Regions from separate parts of the Effusibacillus dendaii genome, predicted to be linked through region 2. Evidence: riboswitches for the same ligand, from Rfam matches in the RefSeq annotation. Region 2 holds a riboswitch; each other region holds the start of a gene.

What was found. A riboswitch is a leader RNA that binds a small molecule or an ion and turns the genes downstream of it on or off. The one in region 2 is predicted to bind S-adenosylmethionine.
Region 1: another riboswitch for S-adenosylmethionine. It lies ahead of skT53_RS07865 (2,3-diketo-5-methylthiopentyl-1-phosphate enolase); the one in region 2 lies ahead of skT53_RS17725 (methylenetetrahydrofolate reductase).
Region 3: another riboswitch for S-adenosylmethionine. It lies ahead of skT53_RS15080 (methionine ABC transporter ATP-binding protein); the one in region 2 lies ahead of skT53_RS17725 (methylenetetrahydrofolate reductase).

What each region holds. Positions count from the first base shown of each region.
Region 1 covers NZ_AP023366.1:1,446,563-1,454,291, reverse strand. The annotation lists gene ftsW (putative lipid II flippase FtsW) at 1-410, opposite strand, end outside; gene pabB (aminodeoxychorismate synthase component I) at 499-2,214, opposite strand; gene skT53_RS07875 (FtsW/RodA/SpoVE family cell cycle protein) at 2,403-3,563, shown strand; gene skT53_RS07870 (pyridoxal phosphate-dependent aminotransferase) at 3,618-4,784, shown strand; SAM riboswitch class I at 4,828-4,977, shown strand; gene skT53_RS07865 (2,3-diketo-5-methylthiopentyl-1-phosphate enolase) at 5,302-6,531, shown strand; gene skT53_RS07860 (2-hydroxy-3-keto-5-methylthiopentenyl-1-phosphate phosphatase) at 6,566-7,222, shown strand; gene skT53_RS07855 (methylthioribulose 1-phosphate dehydratase) at 7,219-7,729, shown strand, end outside.
Region 2 covers NZ_AP023366.1:3,337,436-3,345,089, reverse strand. The annotation lists gene skT53_RS17755 (CBO0543 family protein) at 1-77, opposite strand, end outside; gene uvrC (excinuclease ABC subunit UvrC) at 184-1,962, opposite strand; gene skT53_RS17745 (phosphatase PAP2 family protein) at 2,010-2,675, opposite strand; gene skT53_RS17740 (Lrp/AsnC family transcriptional regulator) at 2,856-3,353, shown strand; gene skT53_RS17735 (aminotransferase class I/II-fold pyridoxal phosphate-dependent enzyme) at 3,350-4,555, shown strand; gene skT53_RS17730 (Uma2 family endonuclease) at 4,688-5,116, opposite strand; gene skT53_RS17725 (methylenetetrahydrofolate reductase) at 5,463-6,359, opposite strand; SAM riboswitch class I at 6,461-6,610, opposite strand; gene skT53_RS17720 (shikimate dehydrogenase) at 7,198-7,654, opposite strand, start outside.
Region 3 covers NZ_AP023366.1:2,824,702-2,832,430, reverse strand. The annotation lists gene skT53_RS15105 (HlyD family secretion protein) at 1-272, shown strand, start outside; gene skT53_RS15100 (HlyD family efflux transporter periplasmic adaptor subunit) at 307-573, shown strand; gene skT53_RS15095 (ABC transporter permease) at 543-1,343, shown strand; gene skT53_RS15090 (MetQ/NlpA family ABC transporter substrate-binding protein) at 1,525-2,349, opposite strand; gene skT53_RS15085 (methionine ABC transporter permease) at 2,405-3,073, opposite strand; gene skT53_RS15080 (methionine ABC transporter ATP-binding protein) at 3,061-4,086, opposite strand; SAM riboswitch class I at 4,155-4,277, opposite strand; gene skT53_RS18905 (hypothetical protein) at 4,484-4,612, opposite strand; gene skT53_RS15075 (DNA cytosine methyltransferase) at 4,826-5,449, shown strand; gene skT53_RS15070 (transposase) at 5,481-6,953, opposite strand; gene skT53_RS15065 (putative motility protein) at 7,549-7,710, opposite strand.

The DNA of each region.
Region 1 (7,729 bases), 1.6 Mb from region 2:
TTGTTTACAACATCCTGTTTCTTGGTCAACAGATGAGACAGATAAATGACCAGCGTCAAGACGGCAATCTCAGACGGCTGTATGGTGTTGGAACCGATATAGATCCAGCGGTGCGCACCGTTAACGCCAGGAAACAGAAACACCATCAGGAGCATTACAAACGAGAGCGGAATCAGCAGTTTGAGCGGTTTTCGCAAGCGCCAAAAAGGCAGATTCATAATGACCAGCATAATAATCAATCCGACGAAAGCCCATATACATTGCCTTACAAAAAAATAGTTGGGTGGTTTGTCTAACTCCTGATAGGCCCAAATGATACTCGCGCTGTAGATGCTTAGCAGGCCGATGCTGACAAGCAGGAGGGTGACGATCAGGATCACGAAGTCTGGGCGATGACGTGGTAAATTCATCCATATCCCTCCAAGCAAAAAACTTCTGTCCCAAACTAATTCGACACAAAGCAGAGATCCCCTTTCAGAGTAAAGCGATTCAACGGTTTTATTTCACTATATAAACGGGCACCCATTCTCTGACACTATTGATAAACCAGATTCGTTCCGCAAGTTTTAAGTCTTCAAGCTTTAAGACTTGTTCGGCAATTTTCCCATTCTCGATCAAATATTGGCGAAATGTTCCAGCCAGAAGCCCGCTTTCAAGACGAGGAGTTAACTTTTTACCGCCAATTTCCAAAACGACGTTGCCAAAGGTAAATTCTGTGATTTCCCCTTCCTCGTTCCACAAAAGAATGTCAAAAACGCCCGGGTTTTCTGTCCGGTGTCTGTCATAAAGCGTCCGGAAAGTCGTCTTGTGACACAAAAAGCGGTTGAATCTGGAAACAGGATCTTTGGCGATTCGAATTGGCAAAGAATAGGCAGGAGATTCGCTTAACGGAACGCTTTCTATATGTGTTCCGCCGTTGTTGGAAACCAACAGGCGAACACGGCGAGTCTCACCCTGATGCAAATCGGCATGCTGCCGCAATGCATCCAACACTTCTTTTTCATCAATAGGAATTCCAAAGTATGCAGCCGATTTTTGCAGGCGGTTGAGATGGTGATGTAACAAAAAATAGCGGTCGTTGTTTAATTTCATTGTCTCGAGCAGCTCAAACTCCGTCTGTGGTTCTTTTAGCAGAGCGGTTTTCAGAATGGCTTCTTCATATTCGCCGTCAGCGGTCGAATCCCATGTTACGCCGCCGCCTGCACCGAATTCCGCAAGTCCCGTTTGCATATCCAGCAGCACTGTCCGGATGGCGACGTTGAAAATCATCTCTCCACTCGGTTTTATCAGTCCAATCGTTCCGCAATAAATATCCCGCGGACAATCTTCCAGTTCGGCGATCCATTCCATTGTTTTGGCTTTTGGCGCTCCTGTGATAGAGCCGCATGGAAAAAGAGATTTAAAAATGTCTGTAATTGAAACATCCTGCCGCAGCTTTCCTTCGATTTGGGAAACCATCTGAAACACCGTCGGGTATTTTTCTATCGCAAACAGTTCACTTACTGAAACGGTGCCTGTTTCCGCAATCTTCCCCAAATCACTCCTGAGCAAATCCGCAATCATGACATTTTCTGCCCGGTTTTTTTCGGATTTGGCAAGCCATTCCGCCTGGGTTTGATCCTCTTCCAACCATCTCCCGCGTTTCGAGGTTCCCTTCATCGGCTTTACCTTGATGTTTCCGTTTTCCACTTTAAAGAAAAGTTCGGGTGAAGCCGAGAGAATCCGGTAACGCCCAAGATTGAGATAGGCGGAATAGTTTCCCTGTTGAAATTTGCGCAAATGGCTGTAAAAAGCAACATCCGATCCTGTAAACCGGGAGCGAAGCCTGATCGTGTAGTTAACTTGGTAGGTTTCACCGTTGGAAATCGCATTTTTGATGGCGGCAATATGTTGGATATACTCCTTTTCACCTATTGAAGGCACCCACTCGGAAAGCGTGAATTCTTTGTCAGTAATCGAAAATTCGTCTGCTGACGGTTCCTTGAACAAGCCGAACCAAAGCAAAGGAATCCGGTTTCCATTTTTTACAGTAAGTTTTGGATCAAATGCCGGCGCTGCCTCGTAGGCAATATAGCCCACTGCATAAAAACCCTGGTTAATGGCTTCCTGAACTTGATTCAAACAAGGAATGACTTCTTCCAACGTATTGGCAACCCATATTTCTTGCGGATTTTTGAAGATCATGCGCTCATTTTCGAAATCCAATACAAACATATGTATCCCCCTGACACAGTTCCAATCGAATTTTCTCAAAAAAGCGCTGGTAAAGTAAAGGACAATCTGCCGTTTGGAAACGGTATTTTTTCAAAAATCCCCCACAACAAAATGGATGTCGATTCGTATATAATAGTGTCATATGTGTCATAGAGCGATAGGGATGAATTGGGAAAGCAGGTGAGATTGTGGTCAGTTTTGACTGGTTGAAGCGACATGCGAGAGATTTTGACTTTATTATGCTATTGGTCCTGATCGCGATATCAGTCATCAGCTTCCTGGCAGTTTATTCGGCGACAATTCCCCGATCCGGGTTGGAAGATTACTATAAAAAGCAAATCATTTGGCAAGCGCTAGGTTTTGCGATCTTCTTTGCTCTCGTATTGACCGATTATCGGATTTTTGATAACAGTCGGTTTTCCTGGATCTGTTACGGGGTTACAATGGTTCTGTTGGTAGCGGTGCTGTTTTTTCCAGCGATTAACGGACAGAAGAGCTGGATTCAATTGCCTGGTTTTCAGCTTCAGCCATCTGAGCTTGCAAAGTTGGTCGCGATTATTGGAATGGCTTCCTATATGTCAAAGATGAACGAAAGGGAAGAATCGCTTACGTGGAGAAATTTTGTCCGAATTACCGCTATTTGGCTGCTGCCGTTCTTGCTCATTATGGTAGAACCAGATTTGGGACAAGGACTGGTCATGATCGGGCTTTATTGCGCGATGATGATTCTGGTGTTGAAACGCAAATGGTTATGGGTTTTTGGAGGTCTGGGCGGGGCGCTGGTTGCCGCCTATTTTTCGGCGATTACCATTTTTCAACCCTATTATTTAAAATTTGTTCATTTGCTGCCGCTGAAAGAGTATCAAAAGGCACGGTTTGTGGTGGTCATCGATCCGAAATCGGCGGGTGACTGGGGATATCAAGTTTATCAGGCGATTATTGCGATCGGCAATGGCGGGCTGCCTGGCAGAGGTTTGCTGGCGGGGTCGCAAACGCAGGGAGCATTCGTGCCGGAACAGCAAACCGATATGATTTTTTCGGCGATCGGGGAGGATTTTGGATTCATCGGGACCTCGACTTTAATTATTCTATTCTTTATTCTCCTGCAGCGGATGATGAAGATTGCCAGTACGGCGACCGATTCGTTTGGCACCTATATTATTGTCGGCGCGATGGGGATGTTTGGATTCCAGATTTTCGAGAATATCGGTATGAACCTGGCGCTGATGCCTGCGACCGGGATTACGCTGCCGTTTGTTTCCTATGGGGGGACTTCCCTGCTAACTAACTTCATGTTGATTGGAATTGTTCAGTCGATTGCGATTCGAAGGAGAAAGTTGCGGTTTTGAGTTTTATGATTTAAGATTTGGATCTTGGACGGTTTGTGGAAGGATGGGGTGCAAATGTTGGTACAGCCAGCGGAACGGCTGAAACGGCTGCCGGAACAGTTCTTTTCGAAATTGACGCGAAAAGCGGCTTCCTATGTAGCAGAGGGTTATGACGTGATTAATCTGGGGCAGGGCAATCCTGATTTGCCGACACCTGCCCATATTGTGGAATCCATGCGGGAAGCGGTACTCGATCCAAAAACGCACCGCTATTCGCCGTTTTCCGGGCTGCTCGAACTGAAAGAGGCAGTTGCCGACTGGTATAGAATGGAATGCGACGTTTCGCTTGAACCGGAGACAGAAGTGGCTATCTTGTTTGGCGGAAAAGTCGGCTTGGTTGAGATTAGTCAATGTTTGTTAAACAAAGGCGACGTATGTCTGGTTCCCGATCCCGGTTACCCGGATTATTGGTCAGGCGTGGCGATGAGCGGCGGTGAAATGGTGATGATGCCGCTTTTGCGGGAAAACGATTTTCTGCCCGATTATTCCAGTCTGCCGGACGATGTGCTGCGGCGGGCAAAATTGATGTTTTTAAACTATCCGAGCAACCCCACGTCTGCAACCGCACCGGAATCGTTTTTTCAGGAAACGGTGGCGTTGGCGGAGAAACACCAGATTGTAGTGGCACACGATTATGCGTACGGGGCGATCGGCTTTGACGGTTTGAAACCGGTGTCGTTCCTGCAGGCGCCGGGTGCAAAAGAAGTTGGGGTCGAATTTTACACGATGTCCAAAACATACAATATGGCCGGCTGGCGGGTAGGCTTTGCAGTTGGCAATAAAGAGATTATCTCGTTGCTCAATCTGATCCAGGACCATTACTTTGTGTCTTTGTTTCCGGCCATCCAGCGGGCATCGATCACGGCATTGCGTTCTTCGCAGGACTGTGTAAGAGAATTGGTGAACGTGTATCAGCGTCGGCGTAATGTATTTATCGGCGGACTGCGCGAGCTCGGTTGGGACGTGATAGAGCCGAAAGGTTCTTTCTTTACCTGGATTCCGATTCCGAATGGCATGAGTTCGATCGAATTTGCCGATCTGGCACTGGAACGGGCGTATGTGGTGGTAGCCCCCGGTATTGGATTTGGCAAAAGCGGCGAGGGATATGTGCGCGTAGGACTTTTGGATTCGGAAGAACGCCTGCGGGAAGCTGTTGAGCGGTTGGGGAAGATCGTATATTGATTCCTGCCGTTTTCTATTGTACATTTAAAATTAAAATAAAAAACTCTTATCACGAGCAGGCTGAGGGACTGGCCCGATGAAGCCCGGCAACCGGACATATTTTGGCGACGGATCGGCAGCAACTGGAATTCCGTTAGACAGGGTGTCCACGGTGCTAACTCCTGCAGAATCGTTTGGTTCTGAGAGATGAGAGGCGCGATAACGACTAGCGATACGCCTCTTTTCAAAGGATAGAGGCGTTTTTGTTTCACTGTCGGAAAGTATAACTTTGAAGCGTGCGATAGTATAGAGGAAGGCCGACTATAAGCGCGACATCCGTGTCGGTCGACGAAAACGCAACGTCCATGTTGCATCGTCGACACCAGACCATCCATGGTCGTCGCAACGTCGGCATCAGCGCATCCATGCGCAAGACAACGAGGCTTTCGCCTACACCAAAGGCTTGGCGAAAGCCAAGTTTTCTTTAGGGTGCGGAGCGGCGAATGCTTTATCAGTTTGCCAGAAAGGGGAGGTTGTTATGGGGGATTGGGTGTCTGACGATTATGTAATGGCTTCTTATCTGGTGCACCAGCAGGCGGGCGATTTTTATAAAAAAGCGCAGGGGATTGCGGTGGGACTTACAGTCGGTTCCTGGACGGATCTGCCTGCTGAACGGCAAGAACAGATGAAAAAACACCTCGGGCAGGTGGTATCTGTCGAAGAGCTGGGGGAAGACGAGGCGGGGAATCGAAAGGCGATTTTGCAAATCGGGTACCCGGTATGCAACTTTACGGCTGAAATTCCCGCGTTGTTGACTACTGTATTCGGCAAGCTGTCGATGGACGGGATGATCAAGCTGGTCGATCTGCAGTTTCCGGAATCGTTTGTAAAACAGTTTCCGGGACCGAAATACGGCATCGAAGGAATCCGGCAGCGGTTAGGTGTATATGACCGGCCGCTGTTAATGTCGATTTTCAAATCGTGCATCGGCTACGAGACGAAAACATTGGCGGAACTGTTTTATCAGCAGGCGATCGGCGGCGTTGATCTTGTGAAAGATGATGAAATTTTCTTTGATGATACGTATGCCCCGTTTGAGCGACGAATCGAAGCGTGTGCGAAAGAGGCGGAAAGGGCTTACTCTGTTACGGGCAAAAAGGTGTTGTATGCGGCCAATTTGACCGGACCGGTTACGGAAATCGTGGAAAAAGCGAAACGGGCTGTTGAGGCAGGCGCCAGTGCCCTTCTGTTGAATGTGTTGGCATATGGATATGATGTGTTGCACAGATTGGCGGGAGATCCGGCCGTTACAGTTCCGATCATGGCGCATCCCGCCTTGTCGGGTGCTGTGTATCCAGCGCCACAGTACGGTATACGAGCCAGCGTTCTGCTGGGGAAACTGATGCGAATGGCAGGGGCTGATTTTGTGCTGTATCCTTCCGCCTATGGTTCGGTTGCCATGGAACGCACAGAGACGTTGGCGATTGCAGACGAATTGCGCATGGATGCGTTTGCCCTCAAACGGTCGTTCCCTGTCCCTTCCGCAGGGATTCATCCTGCGTTGGTGCCGCAGCTGTATGAGGATCTCGGAAATGATCAAATCGTCAACGCGGGTGGCGGCATTCACGGGCATCCGGACGGATCGGCAGCCGGCGGGCGGGCGTTTGTGGCAGCGATTGAAGCGGTCCTAAAAGGCCGAACACTTGCTGAAGCAGCAACCGAAAGTGATGAACTGGCGAAGGCACTCCAGTTGTGGGGAGGCAAGTAAATTGGGAGATGGCAATCAGATTTTTAGCAAGCAAATGGTCGTTTTTTGTGACTTTGACGGGACGATTACCGAACGAGATATGATCATTTCCGTAATGGAGCGGTTTGCACCGGATGGATGGGAATTAACGAAGGACGATATTTTATCGCAACGAATTTCGGTGCAGGAAGGGGTTGGCAGACTGTTTTCCATGATTCCCTCCGGCCAGCGGGATGAACTGGTTGCATATGCAAAACAGACGGCAAGAATCCGTGAAGGATTTGGCGAGTTTGTCGAATATTGCCGTGGAAATAATGTGGAACTGTTGGTGACAAGCGGCGGCATCGATTTTTTTGTGGAGCCGATTTTGGCACCTTACCAAATCTCGCAAATCTACTGCAATCAAGCAGACTTTTCGGATGAGACGATTCGCATTTTGTGGCCGCATGATTGTGACGACAAATGTGACGGGGGTTGCGGGATGTGTAAACCTTCGGTTATGCGAAAGTATCCGGCCGATCGATTTACACGCCTTGTGATTGGGGACAGTATCACCGATCTGAAAGCGGCGAGACAGGCCGATTTTGTGATTGCACGTTCCTTTTTGCTGGACAGGTGCAGAGAAGAAGGACTCACGCTTGCGCCGTTTACCGATTTTGGGGACGTTAAAGCATGCATTGAACGATTGTTGCAATTGGGGGTGTCCGCATGACAGACTATCAATTCTATCAGGAAGACCGGATTCAAATTGCGAGGCAATTAAAAGAGATTGCGGACAATTTTACGCAAAAAGGGTGGCTGCCGGCGACGGCGGGCAATCTGTCGATTAAACTGAGCGACGATCCGTTGGTTTTCGGTGTGACCGCGAGCGGCAAAGATAAGGAAAGTTTGCAACTGGACGATATTTTGGCGGTTGATCAGGAGTGCAAACCGATCGAACCAACCCGGCTGCGCCCGTCTGCCGAGACCCTTATTCACTCGAAAATCTATCAGTTAACAGACGCAGGATCAGTACTGCATGTACACACGGTATATAACAACCTGATTTCAGAGCTGTACTTCCACGAAGGGAACGTTACGTTGTCCCAGATGGAGCTTATCAAGGGCCTGGGTATATGGGAAGAGGGGGCCGTTATCGAAGTTCCAATCATTGAGAACTTTGCGGACATTCCCAGATTGGCAGATGAAATTGGTAACCGATTGGACCCACGGGTTCCTG
Region 2 (7,654 bases):
TTGCGCGGCACAAATTTCCACAGCAAGTACGCCATAATCAACCAAGCAACCAATGAAATCAATCGTTCCGTGGACAAGCAGGTCACTTCCCGTCTTCTGGTTTTCTGGCGCTATTGGGAAGTTTTTAGCTTTTCTATATTTTTGTCCACAATTTATATTTTCATGTTTGGTTTCCGAAATTCTTCACGTCTGCCGCAAAAATTGCAAAATCTCCCGAGCCAGTTTGTCGCCGATCCCGATCTTGCGGAATTCTTCGACAGGCGCTCCTTTTATCGCATCAAGCGACCCGAAGTGTTTCAGAAGCTGCTTGCGGCGCTTTTCCCCTACGCCCGGTATGTCGTCCAACACCGAGCGAATCGCCTCTTTCCCATGCGTATTGCGATGAAACGCAATCGCAAAGCGATGCACTTCATCCTGAATACGCGTCAGCAGATAAAATGCCTGTGACGAACGATCAATCGGCAGCGGGTCCGGTTCATGCCCGAAAAAAAGCTGACTGGTGCGGTGACGGTCGTCTTTCGCCAATCCGCATACGGGCACTTCGAGATCCAGCTCATTTTCCAACACGTCAAGCGCCGCATGAATCTGCCCCTTGCCGCCGTCTATGACAATAAGATCGGGCAGCGGCTGCTTTTCTTTCAAAGCGCGGATAAACCGGCGGCGGATTACTTCCCGCATCGACTCGTAATCATCCGGACCTTGCACGGTACGGATTTTGTATTTTCGGTATTCTTTTTTCGCCGGTTGGCCGTTGATAAACACCACCATCGCCGCCACCGGGTCGGCTCCCTGAATGTTCGAGTTGTCAAACGATTCGATCCGGACCGGCGTTGGAATCGCAAGAATTTCACCCAACTGCTGTACCGCGCGGACCGTCCGGTCCATGTCGCGGTCCATCATTTTAAAGCGCTCTTCCAGGGCGATTCTTGCATTTTCACAGGCCATGTCGACCAACTGCTTCTTGTCGCCCCGCATCGGCACTCTGATTTTAACCGACAGCCACTCTTCGATCACATCGGTATCAAGGCCGATCGGCAGCAAAATCTCTTTCGGCAGATCCGCATTTTCAAAATAAAACTGGGTGACGTATGACAGAAAATCTTCTTTTTCCTCGCCGTGATGCTGAAAAATCGCTACGTCACGCTCAATCAGCTTGCCGGAGCGAACGTAAAACACCTGGACGCACATCATGCCCTTGTTCGCATAGTAGCCAAACACATCGCGGTGGACCGTGTCGCCAAGGTCGATCTTTTGCTTCTCCATTACTTTGTCAATATGCTGAATCAGGTCACGCAGTTCCTTCGCCCGCTCAAAATGGAGCGCTTCCGCTTCTGTTTGCATCTTTTCTGTCAACTGCTGTTTGATCACGTTGTGCCCGCCATTCAAAAATTGGCTGATTTCCTTGACCATCCGGTCATACTCATTCGGATCCACCGGAAATTCGCAAGGCGCGACACATTGGTTGATATGATAGTACAGACAGACTTTCGGTTTTAACTTCACGCATTTGCGAAGCGGGTACAACCGGTCAAGCAGTTTCTTTGTCTCAGCCGCGGCGCCTGCGTTTGGATAAGGCCCGAAATAGCGCCCGCCGTCTTTTTTGACCCGCCGCACGATCTCCAGCCTAGGATGCTCTTCGTTCGTAATTTTAATGTACGGATACGTCTTGTCGTCTTTCAGCGCAATGTTGAAATGCGGTGTGTGCTTTTTGATCAGGTTGTTTTCCAGAATCAACGCTTCCACGACCGTATCGGTCACAATATATTCAAAATCGGCAATGTTTGAAACAAGCAGTTGTGTCTTGCCGTCATGCGATCCTGCAAAATAAGAGCGCACACGGTTTTTTAACGCTTTTGCCTTGCCGACGTAAATGATCTCGCCATGCTTGTCTTTCATTAGATAGACGCCCGGTTTGGCGGGCAGCAGCGCCAATTTTCCCTTGATATTTTCGCGTGTTGTCATTCCCATCACCAATCCGGTAGATTCCTGTTACTGAACTTACATTCACCCTACGATTTATAGTAACGAATCAAATGCAGCGCAAAAATGCAGGCCAAAAGCCAGAAACCGCCCGCTGCAAAGCCCGCCAATACGTCGCTTGCGTAATGAACACCCAGATACACCCGGCTTACTCCGATCAGCAGTACCCACGCCACCGTTAAAATCGGCACATACCAATTGGGCCTGCCTTGTTTTCGCAGGAAATACCAGATCAAATAGCCGAGCATCCCATAAGATCCGGCCGCCACCATCGCATGACCGCTCGGGAAACTGTATCCGCCCGCTTCCACCAAATGCTGCAGGTCGGGCCGGGAACGCTGAAACAGCTGCTTTAAAATCACATTCAGGGCGAGCGATCCGATACCGCTGATCACAAACATCATCGCTTCCCAGAAGCGGTGCAATCGGAACCAGAGATACCCGACCACTATGACAAACAGCGGAAGCAGCACATATAACGAGCCCAATTCGGTTACCGCGATCATCCCTCTGGTCAACCAAGGGGCAGCAACTCCTCGCAGCAAATCGCCGGCCGTTTGGTCAAATGAGATGGTTCCCGGCTCTATCACATCTTCCGCCAAATTGGCAAATACAGCGAGACAGGCAATAGCTGCGATAAAGCCGCCGACCAGCAGCCCGCTTATCTTCGGTAAAGGTTTTCGAACTGAACTCATCCAGACCCCACTCTCCGCACGCGGACGTTATCCCGTTTTACCTTGCAGTTCCCTATTATAACAGAAATAACGAGACGGCCTCCCCGCAAAAAAAACGAAAAATTTCCCAAAATCTCTTTCTCCTTTCGAGAAGTTTTGACATAATAGATAAAAGACAATTAGGATACGCGAGGTACTGAAATGGACATAAACAGCACGAGCAACCAAATTCTTCACCTGCTTCATGAAAATTCGCAGCTTTCGCATGAAACGATCGCGACGATGCTAGGCATCGAAACGGCTGAAGTAACTTCCATCATTCAACAGCTTGAAAAAGAAAGAGTGATTCTCCGCTATTCGGCTGTCATCAACTGGGACAAAGTAGAAAAACAAAAAGTAACCGCCGTCATCGACGTGAAAGTGACACCGCAGCGCGAGGTCGGTTTTGACGCGATCGCAGAGCGAATTTACCGGTTCCCGGAAGTCAAGTCTGTCTCCCTTATGTCAGGCGCCTATGATCTTCAAGTGATCGTAGAAGAAAATCATTTGCAAGACGTGGCCCGGTTTGTTGCCCAGAAGCTGTCAACTGTCGAACACGTCAATTCGACGACTACCCATTTTCTTTTAAAAACATATAAATCGGACGGCGTCATTTTTGACGATCACGAAGATGATCAACGGCTGGTGATCGCGCCGTGAGTTCCCTCTATGATCGACTGTCTCCCGTTGTCCAAACGTTGCCCCCATCGGGCATTCGCCGTTTTTTTGATCTGGCCAACCAAATGGAAGATGTGATCTCGCTGGGGGTGGGAGAACCTGACTTCGTAACTCCGTGGCATGTGCGGGAGGCCTGTTTTTACTCGTTGGAACGCGGATTTACCACGTATACATCCAATAAAGGATTGCCCGAATTACGAAAGGCAATCGCCGATTACCTGCAAAAATTCGATCTGCAGTACGACCCGGAGGAATTGGTGGTCACCGTCGGCGGCAGCGAAGCGATCGATATCGCCCTGCGCACGCTGATCTGCCCCGGAGATGAAGTTCTGATTCCGGAACCTGCCTACGTGTCCTACCGTCCCTGCGCGGTGTTGGCGGGCGGTCGTGCGGTTGGCATACCCACATTCGCGGCAGATGACTTTCGTCTGATGCCGGAACATCTAAGGGCGAGAATTACGCCTCAGTCAAAAGTGCTGATTCTCTGCTTCCCCAGCAATCCGACGGGAGCCATCATGACCCGGCAGGATTTGCAGGCGATTGCCGACGTAGTGATCGAACATGACCTGTTCGTGGTTTCAGATGAAATTTACGCAGAGTTGACTTACGAAGGAGAGCATGTCAGCATCGCATCACTGCCTGGCATGAAAGAACGAACCGTTGTGATCAGCGGGATGTCGAAAGCGTTCGCGATGACCGGGTGGAGAATCGGCTATGCTGCCGCACCGCCCGAAATTTTGAATTTAATGCTGAAGATTCATCAATACACCATCATGTGCGCTCCCATCATGGGACAAAAAGCCGCACTGGAAGCGCTTTTGCACGGCGAATCGGAAAAGCGCCACATGGTCGAACGATACGACCAGCGACGCCGTTTGATTGTCAAAGGATTTCGTGATATCGGTTTGGCTTGTCACGAGCCAAAAGGCGCTTTTTATGCGTTTCCTGACATTCGATCCACCGGCTTGACTTCGGAACAGTTTGCGGAACAGCTTTTACACTACGGTGTCGCCGTCGTGCCAGGCAACGTTTTTGGCGAAGGCGGCGAAGGATTTGTTCGCTGTTCTTACGCAACTTCTACCGAAAACATTCAAAAAGCGCTTGGCCGAATCGGACAGTTTGTGCAGCACTTGAAACAGAACAGCAGTCAACCGGTTCCGGCTCCGAGCAAAGCGGCCAAATAAAGTGAATCATTATCTCTACTCCGGAAATTCGCGTTATTAAACGCGAATTTTCTTTTCCCCACCGGGTGTCCGCCAGTTTGACTTCCTCATCAATTTAAATAATGCCTGGACCCGCACGATACAAATTAAAGTTTATCCCAATAACGGCAAAACGTCCCAAAAAGCTCTTCTAAGCCCGCTAGGACGTAGTAAATTATTATTCTTTGAAAACAATTGCAAGTCAATCAGCAGATCATCGAAAATACCAGCTTTTGCCTTGTCCTCTTTCCCATAAACTGCATTCAATTCATAGCAACCCTTCAAATTCAAGGTAAAAACTTCGATTGTACTGTTGGCTGGCTCAACAATCCAGTATTCTTTAACTCCTGCAGACTCATACAACTTATACTTGATCCAACGGTCAATCTTTCCTGTTGATGGGGAGCGAATTTCAATGATCAGGTCAGGACTTCCTTTACATCCTTTGTCGTCCAATTTCTTCGGATCACAAACCACAGTGATATCAGGCTGTACGACATTCGTAATCTGTTCGTCTGTCTTACCTTCCACAGCGTTCTTCATTTGGACAGTTCATGTAGTCCTGATAACTATACTTCCGCTTTGGATGATTTATAGGCGAACTCACGATTATCACCCTTCGCTTTGTGCAAACTCTTTCTTCTATATTAAATTATATCATACACAATTTTGCCCTAAAGAAAACTTGGTTCGCCAGGCCCAAGCGCAGGCGAGGCAAAGTATCTTATGTCAATAGGATAAAATATATAAATTTCTATCGGCTAAGATAGTAAAACGCCTTGGAATGACCAGTCGTTCCAGGGCGTTTTACTTCACCTCATTTATGTGTTTCAACGCACCACTCCTGTGATGCGGGAAAGGATATGTTTCCTGATAAGAAGCCTCCGGCTTACAGCGCTACCGACTGATCCACCCGGATGTCCAGCACGTCATAAACGGTCTGCAAATTGTTCAATGGATACAGATGGACCCCCGCCACATGCGGTTTCAGCGCATGATAAAGTTCCTGTGCGATTTCCACGCCTGCTTCACGTCCAAATGCTTCCACGCGATCAATAATTTCCTGAGAAATACTGATTCCCGGCACTTTTTCATTCAGGAATCGCGCCTGCTTACCGCTCTTTAACGGCAGAATCCCGAACAGCACATAAACAGGCAGTCCCTCTTTTTCGACCCGTTCCTGATAACGAAGCGCCGTCTCTACGTCAAACACCGGCTGTGTCTGCACAAACCGGACACCAGCTGAGGTCTTGGCCCGCAGCTTGGAAAATTCCACTTCCTGATCTTCCGCACCCGGATTCGCTGCTCCTCCAATAAAAAAATCGGTTTTCGCATTCAACGATTTACCCGCCAAATCCTGTCCTTCATTCAAAGTCTTGGCGATATTCACAAGCCCGATCGCATCGACTTCAAATACACCCTGTGCATCCGGATGATCGCCCCGGCTTGGTTGGTCGCCCGTCAATGTCAGAATGTTCCGCACGCCCAATGCGGCGGCCCCCAAAAGCTCCGACTGCAGGCCCAGAATATTTCGGTCGCGGCAGGTCAGATGAAAAATCGCCTCTAACCCAAGATCCTGCTGTACAATATGAGACAGTGCAATCGGACTCATTCGCAGCGTCGCCATCGGCGAATCCGCAATATTGACAGCATCCACATACCCCCGCAGATGTTTCGCAGTGAGCATCGTCGGCATCGGATCGGCCCCTTTCGGCGGCTCCAATTCGACTGTCACAACACTTTTGCCAAGCTGCAGTTTCTCTCTTAATCCGTGAATTTGGTACATCTTTACGCTCCTCCCTGAAACCTCTCTCTGCGAGGGTCCACATACAAAAACCTCTTTCTCATTCTGGAGAAAGAGGTTTGCTATGTATCGCCAGCAACCCTCTCTCATCTTTCGAGAATCAGATTCTCGTCGGAATTGGCACCGTGCTACATACGGTCATTTGCAGCAGCAGCCCTGGCTGCCTGCTTTCCCGTAAAGTCGGTTGCTGCGGCTTCATCGGGCCAGTCCCTCAGCCGAACTCTTGATAAGAGCGGTTCCACACTATTCAAATAGATTATATGTCTAAGATTACTTTATGAATTGTACAGTTGTCAATACAAAGAATGCTCCACCACGGCCACAAGAAAGGAGACCGTAACCTTCGGCTCGCATGCATGGCTCTCATAGTGTAGATCGAAAACGAACCGTTTCGGAACAAGTGATTTGCAGCGTATGTGATACACCGTTCCGTGTCCGGCTTCGGTCACACGGTAAGAGAGCCGTTTAATGCATATACCGTGCAGACGGCAACCCTGTCTCCTCAGCACAAAGCTTTTTAGTTAACAAAAGGGCCAGCCATTCACCCGCTGTATTCAGCAGAGCAAACGACCGGCCAGTTCGACAGCCCCACCTGCGCTGTCGAATTTGACAGCCACCCTTGCTGTCCTGCCTGTGCATGACGAATTCGCTTCGCCATGAATAAAAAATGGGATTCGTCCCCATCCAGTTTCCTCAGTTGATTCGTCCGTATGAAATCCCCTAAACCAGATCAAAACCCCGTTCAGCGCGAAGCGATGTTCACGCGTCGATTAATATACCAAACTATACAATTATTTGTCAATTATTTTTTGTAAAAATCTTACTGACGACTCTCCGGTTGGCCTGAACCGACACCGGCTTGCAGCGTTGTTTGCTGCCGAATCGCTCGTACCATCTCTGGTGTCAGCTGTCTTTCGAATGAGCGGAAACCGGCCAGCTTAAATCCGTGCTTTCTCGCCATTGAATCGATTTCTCTTACTTGCTCGATTGAAATATTACGACCCAGTGTGAAGCACTCATACCTTCTTTCCAATGCAAGCAGCATCGTTTCCGCCATGCAAGCATATACAACCCCCTTTGGCAGGCCAAAACGCAATTTGGAAGCGTAATCGGACGGAACTTCCACCAGCCCTCCCTCGATCACCAGTACATCCGACCGTTGCTCCGCCACTGCTTTTGCCACATCACGCGGCCTGGCCACATCGCAAACCAACGCTCCGGGGCGTAAATCGCCCGGAAAAATCACTTCATTCGGACTCCCGGTTACAGTCACGATG
Region 3 (7,729 bases), 510 kb from region 2:
TAGCGGTTGAAGCAGCAAAAGAAACATTCAATAATGCGCAGTTAAATTACAATCGGACAAAAGCATTGTTCGATAGTGGAGCGGTTCCTAAAACTACATTGGATTCTGCCCAACTGCAACTGACCTCAGCTCAAAATACGTTGCAGCAACAAGAAGCAACCTATCAACAATGTCAGCCGGCGCTCAGCAGCAGGATAAAGACCAGGCACATCAAGCCACGGAAAAAGTCAGGCTGGGGCTCGATGCTGTCGCACAGGCGCAGGGCGATTTGAACAACAATGCCATGAATATCAACTTGTTGTAAATGTGATTCCAAAGGTTTGGGAAAATGTGTCAGCTGGTTCTCCCGTTATCGCATTAGAGACAAATCAAGTGTACTATGACTTTTATGTCGATGAAAAACAGATGAATAAATTTAAGGTAGACGGCAAAGTTACCGGACATTTAATTTCTGCCAACCGGGATATTGACGGAAAAGTAAGGTTTATTACGGCAGCTCCACAGTTTGCAAGTCTGCGAATGAGCCGTGAGATGAAACCTATATGGCAGTGTTATATCTTCCACATGGATTAGAACAAAATCGTTATCAGGGGAAGCCTAGCAATATCGGTTTCTTGGTGGACTATACAATCCCTTCGGCAACCAGCAATTTAAGGTCTGCGCTGGTGGAAGGCCTAGCTGCTGAAAATTCCAGCGCTCCTGCACTGGGAAAGTTGAAAGCCATGGGGATGTCGAACGAACAGATCGGAGGTATGGTATCAAGCCTTACCCTACAACAACGCTTGCTGTTTAATCCCACGAACGACTATATAAATCTTTTGGATATCGGGTATATCAGCATTCTCTCACTAGGTATTTTATATGGAGGTACGATCACCATCGTGCCTCGTTTAAGGGAAGAAGGAAAACTGGCAGAGGAAATCATGCGTCCTGCTGGCCTCTTTTTGAGAGTGTTGCCATACACCTTTGTCTATCTGATTTCGATGATTTTGTCGTTAGCAGCCTTGAAACAAGTAGAGGGCTTGCGTTTTGTCGGGAACCCGTTAGCGTTTATGATTCCGTTGGCATTATTTTGTTTGATCAGCTCCTTGTTGGGGCTTGTAGTGGGCTGGAATGCTCCCAATCAGTTCAAGGCCTCAGGACGAGCGCAATTGTTAGTCTCTCCCGCCTTCTTGTTATCCGGGGTGATTTCTCCTATTGCGCTGTTCCCTGAATCGGTTCAAAAAATCAGTGACATCATTCCCGTAACATGGTATTTCAAGTTTTTTAGGGGAATGGGATTACGCGGGGGCAGTTTGCGTTATTTTTGGGTAGATTTAAGTGTTTTATGCGGATGCTGGTGATTATTCTGTCATTTTTAATGATTTTGGTTTTCAAAGAAGCAAAAAAACAAAAAGATCAGAATCCTTTATCAACTGCTGAAAGTCGCCGTTTTCTGCCAACAGCGCCGATAATCTTACCACGATCAAAAAAGCCATAGCCCGGTTGAATACCGAGCTATGGCTTGTGCTTGATTTAAGATGATTAGAATGCCGGTACAACCGCTCCGTTATATTTCTCTTGAATAAATTTCTTTACTTCCGGACTGTTCAAAGCTTTTGCCAACTTCTGGATGCCTTCCGAATCCTTGTTATCCGGACGGGCAACCAGGATGTTGACATAAGGAGAATCACTGCCTTCAATCGCAAGAGAATCTTTTGTCGGGTTCAGCTTGGCTTCCAGCGCATAGTTCGTGTTTATCAGCGCAATATCCACATCATCGAGCGCCCTCGGCAGCATCGGAGCTTCCAACTGTTTGAATTCAAGCTTCTTCGGATTGTCAGTAATATCCTTGACTGTAGCGGTAATTCCCGCGTTTTCCTTCAGCTTGATCAGACCCTTTTTCTCCAGCAGCAGGAGGGCGCGACCGCCGTTGGTTGCATCGTTCGGAATGGCTACTTTCGCGCCTTCTTTCAGTTCATTAAGATTTTTGATTTTCTTCGAGTAGACTCCAAACGGTTCTACATGAACACCTATTACTTTCACCAGATCGGCTTTGTTTTTCTTATTAAAGTCATTCAGATAGGGCTCGTGCTGGAAGAAGTTTGCGTCCAACTGCTTTTCCTGAAGCTGGACGTTGGGCTGCACATAGTCGGAGAATTCCTTAATCTCAAGATTTACACCCTGTTCCTTTAATTTGTCTTTTATGGATTTCAAAATCTCAGCATGTGGTACTGCAGTAGCCCCCACTTTAACGGTCACTTCTTTTTTGTCCGCACCTTGAACCGGAGCTGCTGCCTCTTTCTTGCCGCATCCCGCCAGAGAGAATGCAAGTGTTAAGGACAATGCAGGCACAAGCCATTTTTTCATGTTCTGTTTCCCCTTCCATTTTAATTCAGTTCTGCCAAACTTATACTTTGGTGGATCATTTTCTGCTGAATCGCAGCACCAACCAATCGCCAAATGTCTGTATCATCTGAACCAACATCAGCAGAATAATCACCGTGACGACTGCCACATCAGTCTGAAAACGCTGATACCCGTATCGGATTGCAAGGTCCCCGAGACCGCCTGCCCCCACTGCACCCGCCATTGCCGTGTAAGAAACAAGGGCGACAGTAGTCATTGTAATTCCCGCAATCAATCCTGGTCGAGCTTCCGGCAGCAACACTTTCCAGATAATCTGCCAGTTGGTGGCGCCCATCGATTGGGCTGCTTCCACGACTCCCCGATCCACTTCACGCAGAGAGATTTCTACCATTCTAGCGAAGAACGGAGCCGCTCCTATCACAAGCGACGGGATGGCTCCCTCGACTCCCATCGAAGTTCCCATGATGATTTTGGTAAAGGGAATCAGCAAAATCATCAGGATGATGAAGGGTACGGACCGCAAAATATTAACAACGATGGAAGCGATCGAATAAAACGTCTGGTTTTGCAGCAGTTGTCCACGGGAAGTGAGGAACAGTAGCACGCCCAGCGGCAATCCGATGACGATTGCAAAGAATGTCGACCAAACCAGCATCGAAAGGGTATTTACCGTTTCTGTGCCGATCTCTAGCCAGTCCAGATTCTGAAAACTCAGCCAGCCCATTCGATCACCTCCACATCGAGTCCGTGCAAACGAAGCATTTTCACTGCGTTTTCCACCCTGCTTTCGTCGCCTTCCAGTTCAGCTACCAGTTGTCCATACGGTGTATCCTTCATGCGGGAGATCGTCCCCTGCAGAATGCTGAACGGCACATCGGTTTCCTTCATCGTCTGGAACAAAATGGGCTGGTAGGTTTGCTCACCCAGGAAGGTGATCCGGACAATCGTACGCTGTTCGGCTGATTTTTCCCGTACCACCGCTTCCTGCAAATCCGCAAAATCCGCCACCTGTTCAATAAATTCACGGGTAGTGGAATGCTGCGGTTTAAGGAAAACATCAGCCACCTTTCCCATCTCTACAATTTTCCCGCCGTCAATCACCCCCACGCGGTCACATATCGATCGGATGACATGCATTTCATGCGTAATCAGCACGATGGTAATGTGAAGTTTTTTATTGATATCCAGTAACAAAGTCAGGATCGAATTTGTGGTCTGGGGATCCAGAGCGGAAGTCGCCTCATCACATAATAAAACTTTGGGGTCGTTTGCCAATGCCCGGGCTATCCCCACCCTCTGCTTCTGCCCGCCGGACAACTGCGCAGGATATTTATCCTGATGGGCTTCCAGCCCCACAAGTGCAAGCAGTTCGTTCACCTTACGCCGGATTTCGACCTTTGGCCGTTTCGCCAGTTCCAGTGGAAACGCGACATTTTCGGCAACTGTGGCGGAGGACAGCAGATTGAAATGCTGGAAAATCATCCCCATATAGCGCCGTTGCTCCTGCAGACTGCGGGCATCCAGTGAAGTCAGGTCGACACCGTCTACAATTACTTTTCCAGATGTCGGCCGCTCCAAAAGATTGATACAGCGAATCAGTGTACTCTTCCCTGCGCCCGAATGACCGATTACACCGAAGATTTCGCCTTTCTCTATATTCATATTAATTCCTGTCAGAGCCGGAATTGAGTGTTTCCCCGCCCGGTATTCCTTATGAAGATTCTGTAACTGAATCAATGTTCCACCCCCTTCAAACGAAAAAACCCCTTTTTTCGCAAACGAAAAAGGGGATATCTTAACGTCCCTTCTCATCTGCCAGAACCTCAGGTTCTGAAGGAATTGGCACCATCATACCCTTCACGCTGATTGCCTGCAGGGCCGGTTGCCGGGCTTCATTGGGCCTGTCCCTCCGCCTCTCTTGATAAGAAGAAGTAACCAAATCTATTTGGTTTTACATCTCGTTTAATCAACCGCAGTATATATCAATTACCAACAAAACTCAACAAAAAATTTTAATGCTATCTCTATTTTGAATTGGATCGAATTCGACCTTTTGCTTGATCGGTTGATAATATAATGTACCTTGGTGACAAATGGCGGTTCTTCGTGATGTTTTGATCCATGATTATATGGGTCACCCTGACTGAATTTTCGCCCGTTTCCACAAGAAACGCACGACCTGTACAATCTCGTCACCTGCTCCTTCATCAACCACTCCAAAAACGCCTTCCTGGTGCAGCGAAAAACCTGCATGAAATAACATGCCCCTCTTGTGAAAAAAGAAAGTTGGAAACCTTTCCGGTCATTTATTAAGAAGAGACGACCACTAAGACACACCTCACCAACCTCTCGGGTCCATTTCGGGAATTTTGGAATCGTAAGAAAAAACGAATAGGGCAATTCGAATATTCTCGAAGGTACAAAGATGCTTGCAATACAATTAGACGCAATCAGGCAGTGATCAACTGGTCGCTATTTGAAACTGACATTCGTAAGTTTGATTTTTCTCCTTACGCTGAAAAAAATAAATCTACTAGCAGGCGGTCCGCCATGTCAACCTTTTTCCATTGGCGGTAAACATCAGGGATACCTAGATGAAAGGGATATGTTTCCGGAAATGATTCGAGCCGTTCGAGAAATACGGCCGGAAGTTATCTTGATTGAAAATGTAAAGGGTTTGCTTAGGAAATCATTCAGTACATATTTAGAGTACATTTTACTTCAAATTACATATCCGGAAACCGTCCTGCCTAATCCTGAATTTGAGGACATTGGCAATATGATTCCTAACCATGAATATCGACCCGGTGCGAGAGTATACCCAGGGCATACAGGAAGTTTATTGGACGAACCTGCTAAGACATTGAAGGCTGGGGATCATGGGGTTCCCGGTGGAGAGAACATGTTGGTTCGTTTGGATGGCAGTGTACTTTACGACCCAGGGAGTGGCCGATACAACCAGAAACGGTCTCTTTGGGATGTAATACATCCTGGTAGATCTTGGGCTTTAAAACTTCAAGACCGCAAAGATCGATGCAAGAAATACTTACAAAAATCGAACAGTTCCTCGATAAGTAAACTATATGCTTTCAAAGAGTAGCATTTAGACTTTAGACATACGAGGCTATGTCCTAGAAGTCCGGTGAAAAATGCCGGTTTACGGTGTGGAATGGCCTTATGCACGAAAAAATAGCTGAACATAACCTGGAAATGGCAGAGGTTAGAGTTTCTTCCCTGATCACGGATTCCGGATTTTGGCATGCCAAACTACCGGTTTGAGGTCGTTTTTTCTTAAACCGGCATAACCTTTTCAGATTTTGGACGATGGCGGTCAGCAGTGTCTGCTCTTGCATATTCTCCAGACCCCTACTCCGTGCACGATCCAGCCCGTGCACCGTTTTTGCTTCTGCAAAGGCATGTTCGCAACGAGTACGCCTTTTTTGGATCTGTCGATACTTGCCTTCCAGTTGGATTCGTTTGGCTTTGTTTTTGATCAGAACTTCTTGTACTTTGACCTCTCTTTTTTGCTGTTTTTCCGCCTCATGGGTTTGTCTCTTCCAGGTTGGGATCGGTTCCAGTTCCAGATTCCGAAGCGAAACGAGCGGAATCATCCCTTGTGCAAATAATGCGCCAAGATATTCCGGGGTTCCATATGCTTTGTCGGCGGATACGGTGCGAATCCGAATCGTCGGATGTTGAAAACGAAGGGCTGTCAGTTGTCGAAGGCTGATCTCCCGTTCCGCCGTGCCCGCCGCAAGACTTGCCTGCGTTGACAAAATGACGCCGGAAGTCACATCGACGACGTTATGGACCAAATAGCGCAAATAGGCTTCCTGCCCTTTGCTCTTCTTGTATAACCGGGCGTCCGGATCGGTTACGCTTCGGTGTGTCGCATTGGAAAACTTCTTACCGTGAAAGTCTTCATGGACAGCCTCTTCTTGTAAGCGTGTCGTCTCTGAAGCGGACCTTACGGAGGACGACGGAGGGGGATCGGAATCCTCCTTTTTCGGGTCCACAGGCATTTCGTCTTGATCCTGACGAGCTAATTCTGACAAGTACTCCTCAATGGAATGCACCGGGGCCAATGTGATTTCCTGCAGACTGTGAACGGATGCGTTGGCTCGTACCTGCGATCCGTCCACCCCTGCGTGGACGTCCGGTTTTACCAAGCCAGCCGCAATGCACTGATCGACAACATGGATCATCATTTGCTCGAAAATCCCATGCTTTCGCCACAATTTGCGGGTCTTAACCAAGGTCGTTCGATCCGGAAGGGAGGGGCGGTTCGGACTCGGTCGCTGAACGGATTCGAAATCCAGCCCGCAAAACCACAAATAGCCCGCATGCATAGATAGCAATTGATACAATTCCCGTTCGGAGTGGTTGAACAGGTAGGAAAGCAGCATCAATCGAACCATCCGCTCCGGGTCAGCCGCCGGGCGGCCGGTACGTTCCGTGTACAGCGGCGCCACCCAGTCATGGACAACGGAAAAATCAAGCGCTTCGTTCAGTTGGCGCAGGATATGCTTTTTGGGCACCAGTTCGTCCATGTCCACAAATTGGAACATCTGAGGCTGGATGGCCGATGACTTACGAGCTTTCATGTTCAATCACTCTTTCGATGGTTTGTTATAGTATCAATTCGGCAAACCCGTGGTAAAAGCCTGCTAAGGCGGGCTTTTTCACCGGACTTCTAGTAGTCTCGGATTATGAAAAAATCCCCGGACTAAGTCGTGAGCCATACCGCTTTGCTACCTTGCGCGATACCGTATCTTGGTGTGACTGGCGATTATACGGTAATATGGGCTTGCATAGGTATGGTTTTTCTTGGTATAAGCGCTTGCTTTGTGAGTTGAAACATGGGCTGCATTTATGTACTTGTGCGATGTTTTAGGGGATTGAACGGCTCCGCTGACCCCGAGCAAGTCCGAGAATGCCAGAAACAATGAGACTCCCACATGCAACCACCACATATTATCACCCTCCCCCAAAACCGGCAGTGGAATTACAATCCACCCGAGGCTTTTAATCACGCTATTCACAGCTCTTTCCTTGACTTGTACCTTTTGTTGGAGAACCATTTCATCGTAATTCTTTGTTGCACGTCTACTGAACTATATACCTTTGTTGAGTATGAAATACCTGCAAAATAAAAAGCACCGCTTTCACGATGCTGTCATTTCGCAGTACGTCTTGTTTTTAAATTCGAATATCGACATTTTGTCCTTTACCAGGTTCGTTTATCGATACAGTCTGCGGCAACGCTGCCAGTAGATTTTGCATGTTTGTTGTTTCCATATTCATAGCCTTTTTCTGCAGCAACAGTTGAACTTGAGATTGGAGTGACGATATGTCCATCATTTTCACCGCCTTTTGTAAA